2 regions of the Arthrobacter sp. B10-11 genome follow, and region 1 is predicted to be linked to the other one. Evidence: riboswitches for the same ligand, from Rfam matches in the RefSeq annotation. Region 1 holds a riboswitch; the other holds the start of a gene.

What was found. Region 1 has a riboswitch for glycine ahead of RW112_RS09045 (L-serine ammonia-lyase). Riboswitches for the same ligand answer to the same signal wherever they lie in the genome.
Region 2: linked by a shared signal. The riboswitch ahead of gcvP (aminomethyl-transferring glycine dehydrogenase) and the one ahead of RW112_RS09045 (L-serine ammonia-lyase) in region 1 are both predicted to bind glycine.

The regions. Positions count from the first base shown of each region.
Region 1 is NZ_JAWMTH010000002.1:729,546-732,960, reverse strand. It holds gene RW112_RS09055 (amidohydrolase) at 1-325, shown strand, start outside; gene RW112_RS09050 (Lrp/AsnC family transcriptional regulator) at 425-1,423, shown strand; glycine riboswitch at 1,507-1,604, shown strand; gene RW112_RS09045 (L-serine ammonia-lyase) at 1,826-3,262, shown strand; gene lipA (lipoyl synthase) at 3,289-3,415, shown strand, end outside.
Region 2 is NZ_JAWMTH010000006.1:27,432-30,846, reverse strand. It holds gene gcvP (aminomethyl-transferring glycine dehydrogenase) at 1-1,935, opposite strand, end outside; glycine riboswitch at 2,108-2,206, opposite strand; gene RW112_RS17470 (helix-turn-helix domain-containing protein) at 2,311-2,850, opposite strand; gene RW112_RS17465 (MFS transporter) at 2,920-3,415, shown strand, end outside.

The DNA of each region.
Region 1 (3,415 bases):
GGAACTGAACAGCTTCCCCCGCTGCTACAACGATCCCGCCTCCGCCGACCGCGTGACTGCAGCGTTCACAGCGGATTTCGGCGCTGATGCGCTGATCGACTCACCGCTCGGCATGGGGTCCGAGGATGCGGGGTGGCTCAGCGACGCCATCGGCGTGCCTGGCGTGTTCTGGGCCTTTGGCGCCTTCGACCCGGAGCTCTTCGAGGGCGGGGCAACACCCGCCGGGAACCATTCGCCGCAGTTCGCGCCGGACGCCCGTGCCGCCGTCGTCGGGGGAACGGGTGCCGCGCTCTCCGGAGTGCTAGCCTATCTGGGCCGGAACTGACTTGAGCGGGGCGGCGGCGCGTCCGCCGTCCCGGTTCCGTTCAGCGGGAGCAGGCTGCCGGCGTCGTACTTTCGCAGCCGCAATGAAAGGAGCCGGGACATGGAGCAGCTTGACGTCCTGGACCGGCAGATCGTGGCCGCGCTGGTTCGGAACGGACGCGCTCCCTGGCGCCTGATCGCCGATGTCCTGGGGCAGCAGGAACGCACCGTGGCGCGCCGCGGCAACAAGCTGCTCGAAGCCGGGGTGGTGCGCACAAACTCCTTCGTCAATCCATCATCCGTCAGTGCGCGGTCGGCCTTCCTGCTGCGCGTGACGGCGGCGCCGCGCAATCTTCGCAGTGTCTGCACTTGGCTGGCGGTGCAGGAAGAGTCGTCGTGGGTCACCGCACTGTCCGGCACGAACGAGGCCGTGGCGGAGCTGTTTCTTTCCCCGGATGAACTCGGCGGGCTTCTCTACCGGCGCCTGTCCGGGGTGGACGGTGTGCAGTCCTTCGCCATGACACCGCTGCTGGAGTATTTCCGGACCCCCAGCGGCTGGACTCCGGACGTACTGGACAAGAAACAGTACGCCGCGCTCCACCGCGACGAGGACGGCCGGCTGGCCGGAATCCGCACCGGCCAGCCGGGTGAGGCACTTGATGAAACGAACCGGTCGCTGGCCGAGCTCCTCCACCGCAACGGCCGGGCCACCGTGGATGAGCTGGCCTCCGCATTGTCGGTCTCCAAGGCAACCGTCAGCCGCCGCCTTGAAGCCATGACCAACTCCGGTGCCCTGTTCATCAGGGCAGTGGTGGATCCCGCAGTGCTCGGATTTCCCGTGGAGTCCCTCCTTACCCTGACCCGTTCCGGGAAGGCGGCGGAGGCGCCGGCGAAGTACTTGGCCAGCCTTCCGGTGACCCGCTGGGCCGCCGCCTCCGGTGAGGACGTGCTGGCCCAGGTGGCTCTGCCAGGCCTGGACGAACTCCGGCTGCTGCTCGACGATCTCCGGCAGATGGACACGGTCACATCCGTCCGGTCTTCGGTCTATGCCGAGATCTTCAAACGCAGCACCGTGATGTACCGGGACGGGATTCCGGAGCGCCCGGCACGGGCGGAATGATCCACACGAAGTAACTCTGTTGCATGTTGTCCGCCGGACGGGATAATGTGTGAGCCGTGTCACCGACAAGTGGCACACGCTTTTGATCTGCGGCGGGAGAGTCCTGCCGGTACGTTCAGCAGGCGCCGTAGGAGCAAATCCTCCCCAGGAATCTCTCAGGCCCACGTACCGCCGCGGCGAGGCAACTCTGGAAAGTAGTCCGGTCTCCGGGCTCACCGACGGTGCAAGCGGCACCCCGTAGCAGCAGGGTCCGCGGAAACTCTCAGGTCAGATACAGAGCGGGGAGGAACCCGAATCATCGTGGCGCCATGCGCCACCTGAATTATGGAGTTCCTCGTGACCGTTCAGTTGTTCCCCAAAACCTCCGCCCCGCTGCGCCCGGGCACCTAAGGACACCCGGCCATGGCTGTTGGTGTGTTTGATCTTTTTTCCATTGGAATCGGGCCGTCGAGTTCGCATACGGTGGGTCCGATGCGGGCTGCCGCGGTGTTCGCCGAGGAGCTGAAGGCGTCCGGTGACCTGGACCGGGTGGCGTCGCTGCGGGTGGACCTGTACGGTTCGCTGGCTGCGACCGGGCACGGGCACGGGACCATGACGGCCATCCTGCTGGGGCTGGAGGGTTTTCATCCGGAGAAGATCCTGCCGGCGGAGGTGGAGGAGCGGCTGGCGGCGATCGCGGAGACCGGGAAGCTGCAGCTGGCCGGCGCCGGTGACGGGCTGGGTGTGGCGTTGCCGTACGGGGTGAAGGACATGGTGCTGCGACCGTTGACCATCCTGCCGCGGCACACGAACGGGATGACGTTCACGGTTTCGGACGAAAAGGGGGAGGTGCTGCACCAGGCGACGTTCTTCTCCGTCGGCGGCGGGTTCATTGTCCGTGAGGGTGAGGAGGACGCGGCCCGGCAGGAGCTGGAGGAGTCCAAGAAGGAGCTGCCGCTGCCGTTCCGGACCGCTGCGGAGTTGCTGGGCCGGTGCCAGTCCAAGGGCCTGTCCATCGGGGAGATCATGTTCGTCAATGAACGGGCGTCCCGGTCCGGGGAGGAGATCCGCGAAGGGCTGCTGCACATCTACTCCGTGATGGAGGAGTGCGTCGCGGTGTCCCTGAAGCGTGAGGGGCTGCTGCCGGGCGGGCTGAAGGTCCGCCGTCGGGCCCCGGACTGGCACGAACGCCTGATGAAGGAGACCCGGGACCAGGATTCCCGGGACCCGGAGTACCGGGATCCGAAGTACTGGCAGGAATGGGTCAACCTGATCGCCCTCGCCGTGAACGAGGAGAACGCCTCCGGCGGGCGGGTGGTCACGGCGCCGACGAACGGGGCGGCGGGGATCATTCCGGCGGTGCTGTATTACGCCCTGCATTTCGCGCCGGGCATGGATAAGGCGACGCAGGCGGACCGGGATGATGTGGTGGTGAAGTTCCTGCTCACCGCCGGTGCCATTGGTGTGCTGTACAAAGAGCAGGCGTCGATTTCGGGTGCCGAGGTGGGTTGCCAGGGCGAGGTGGGCTCGGCGTCGTCGATGGCCGCTGCCGGTCTGGCCGAGGTGATGGGCGGCACTCCTGCGCAGGTGGAGAACGCGGCGGAGATCGCGATGGAGCACAACCTGGGCCTGACGTGTGATCCGATCGGCGGTCTGGTGCAGATCCCCTGCATCGAGCGGAACGCCATCGCTGCGGCGAAGGCGATCAATGCCGCGAAGATGGCGCTGTGGGGTGACGGGACGCACCGGGTGTCCCTGGACGAGGTGATCGTGACCATGCGCGAGACCGGCCGGGACATGTCCTCCAAATACAAGGAAACGGCCATGGGCGGCCTCGCCGTCAACGTCGTCGAATGCTGAAGTCGAATGCTGAAGGAAAGAGAACTATGACACTGGCACCAGAAGGCCGGAAGATGCTGCGTATCGAGCAGCGCAACGCGGCCACACCGGTGGAGCGTAAGCCGGAGTGGATCAAGGCCAAGGTCCAGATGGGCCCGGAGTTCGTCCAGCTCA
Region 2 (3,415 bases), on a different contig from region 1:
GTACGTGATCATGATCGCGGACAGGACGTCCTTGTTGGCCTCGATCTTCGCCTGGAAGTCGGCGTGGTCGATCGTGCCGTCGGCAGCGGTGGCCACCACAACCACTTTCATGCCGGCCAGCACGGCGGATGCCGCGTTGGTGCCGTGCGCGGAGGCGGGGATCAGGCAGACGTTGCGCTGGTCATCGCCGCGGGAGAGGTGGTAGCCACGGATCGCCAGGAGGCCCGCGAGCTCACCCTGGGAGCCGGCGTTGGGCTGGATGGAGACCTGGTCGTAGCCGGTGATCTCGGCGAGGTCCGCTTCCAGGCCTTCGATCAGTTCACGCCACCCCTCGGTCTGGGAGTCCGGCGCGAAGGGGTGGATGGAGGCGAACTCCGGCCAGGAGATGGCTTCCATCTCGGCGGTGGCGTTCAGCTTCATGGTGCAGGAACCCAGCGGGATCATGGTGCGGTCCAGTGCGAGGTCACGGTCCGAAAGCTTGCGGATGTACCGCAGCAGCTGGGTTTCGGAGCGGTGCGTGTTGAACACCGGGTGCTGCAGGTACTCCGAGGAACGCTCGACGGCGGCCTCGAGGGCGAAGCCGGCGCCCGCATCCGTTCCGGCCACCTCAGCGCCGAAGACGGCGGCGACGGCGGCGACGATTTCCGGCGTCGTGGTTTCGTCGACGGAGACGCCGACGGTATCGGCATCGATGCCGCGCAGGTTGATGCCCCTGGCTTCGGCGGCAGCAACGATTTCAGCGGCCTTGCCCGGAACGCGGACGGTGACGGTGTCGAAGAAGCTGCCGTGCAGGACTTCGAGGCCTGCGGTCTGCAGGGAGGCTGCGAGGGTGCGGGCGTGGTTGTGGACGGTCTCGGCGATGGCCTTCAGTCCGTCGGGGCCGTGGTAGACGGCGTACATGGAGGAGACGATGGCCAGCAGTGCCTGCGCGGTGCAGATGTTGGATGTAGCCTTCTCGCGGCGGATGTGCTGCTCACGGGTCTGCAGGGCCAGGCGGTAGGCCGGAGTTCCCGCGTTGTCCTTGGACACACCCACCAGGCGGCCGGGCATGGAGCGCTCGAGGCCCTTCTGGACGGCCATGTAGGCGGCGTGCGGACCGCCGAAGAACAGCGGCACACCCAGGCGCTGGGTGGAGCCGACGGCGATGTCCGCACCCTGCTCGCCCGGAGGCGTGATGAGGGTCAGCGAGAGCAGGTCAGCCGCGACCGTGACCAGGGCGCCGCGTTCCTTGGCGGCGGCGATGACGGCGGTGTGGTCGAACACCCGGCCGGAAACGCCCGGCTGCTGCAGCACGATGCCGTTGATGATGCCGTCGGGAAGTCCCTGGGACAGGTCCGCAACCTCAACTTCGAAGCCGAGTGCCTCGGCGCGGCCCTTGACGATGGCGATGGTCTGGGGCAGCACATCGGCGTCGAGGACGGTTTTGCCGTCGTGGGCGGTCTTGTTCTTGTTGGCGCGGCGCATCATCAACACGGCTTCGGCCACAGCGGTGGCTTCGTCCAGCAGGGAGGCGTTGGCGATGGGCAGCCCCACGAGGTCCTGGACCATGGTCTGGAAGTTCAGGAGCGCCTCGAGACGGCCCTGGGAGATTTCCGGCTGGTACGGGGTGTAGGCGGTGTACCAGGCCGGGGATTCCAGGACGTTGCGGCGGATCACCGGCGGGGTCACGGTGTCGTAGTAGCCCTGGCCGATCATCTGCACAGCCGTCTTGTTCTTGGCAGCCAGCTTGCGCAGCTCGCCGAGGACTTCAACCTCGCTGAGGGCGTCTTGAAGGCGGAGGGCAACGTCCTGGCGGATGTCGTTGGGGACTGCGGTATCAACCAGCGAATCGACACTGTCGTAACCGACAGACTTGAGCATGGTGTCGATATCGGCCTGGCGGCGGGCGCCAATATGCCGGTCGACAAAGGTGGTGGAGACTGAACTAACCGTCACGAAGGAACTCCATTACTAATGGCAGCGCCGGATGCGCCGCAGTGGTTCGGGTTCCTCCCCGCTCTGTATTGGACCTGAGAGTTTCCGCGGGGACCAGCTTACGCATGGCTCCGCTTGCACCGTCGGTGAGCAGGCACGTCCCAGCGGACAGCCTGCTGCTTTCCAGAGTTGCCTTGCCGCGGCGGTACATGGGCCTGAGAGATTCCTGGGGAGGGTTTGCTCCTACGGCGCCTGCTTGTACCTACTTGCAGAACTCTCCCGCCGCAGATCAAAGGCATATTTAGTTAGCGGTGACAACAGTCACAGCTGCAATTGTCCTACGCGGCGGTCCAGTCTGCAAACTCTGACGTCCAGCCCGGCGCCGCATGACGGACGTCAGCCGCGGAGCCGGTCGACGGCGGCCAGGAGGTTGTCGACGTCGCCACTCATTTCCGGCGGGGCCGTGCCGGGGCCGCTGGCCAGCATGGCGTTGTAATAGAGGCCGTCGCCCATGTAAAGGACAGCCTTGGCCATGGCCGGCCCGACGTCGCCGGCCAAAAGCTCCAGCCAGCTCCGCTGGACTGCCGCAAACCGGTGCATCGTTTCCGCGTGGGCCACCTCGGCGAGCCGCGTGGCAGCCACAAACACGCGGTCCAGCGGGGTTCCTGCCCAGAGCGAGGACCGGATGAAGTAGGCGGCAGCCCCTTCCGGAGCTTTTGCCATCACGTCCAGATCTCCCGCTACGAGCAGGTCCATCCGTTCCAGCAATGCCGAAATCAAGGCCTCCTTGTTCGGGAAGTGGTACAGCAGCCCGCCCTTGGAAACCCCGGCGCGCCGGGCAACGGCGTCCAGCGTGGCGGCACGTTCGCCCACTTCGATCAGCAGGGATTCAAAGGCGTCCAGCACAGCTTCGCGCGCAACGGGTTTTCTGGCCATGGTTCCTATCATGCCCGGTGGGAGGGGCTGGATTCTTAACTGTACCGTCCAGACGGTACAGTTATTGTCATGGGAAATTCATTTGCATCCTCGACGCCGGTCACGCCGACTTTCACACAGAGCCCCGCTGCACCCGGCCGCCCTGTTGCCGGCGGCAGTTTCCGCGCACCGAAACGCGGGCAGGACTGGCTTGCACTGGCGTTGCTGATGTTCCCGGTATTGCTGGTTGCCGTAGACAACACCGCACTGACATTCGCGCTGCCCGCCATCGCCGGCAGCCTCGAGCCCACCGGCGTTCAGCTGCTGTGGATCGTTGACGCCTATCCCCTCGTCCTGGCCGGCCTCCTGGTTGCCATGGGAAGTTTCGGCGACAGGATCGGACGCCGGCGGCTCCTGTTGATCGGCAGCTTCGGGTTCGCCGCGGTGTCCGCCGCCACGGCATTTGCCCCGAGCGCGGAGTGGCTGATCACAGGGCGCGCCGCCCTCGGATTTTTCGGCGCGATGCTGATGCCTTCCACTTTGTCCCTGATCCGGAACATCTTTCCGGATCCCAACCGGCGCCGGC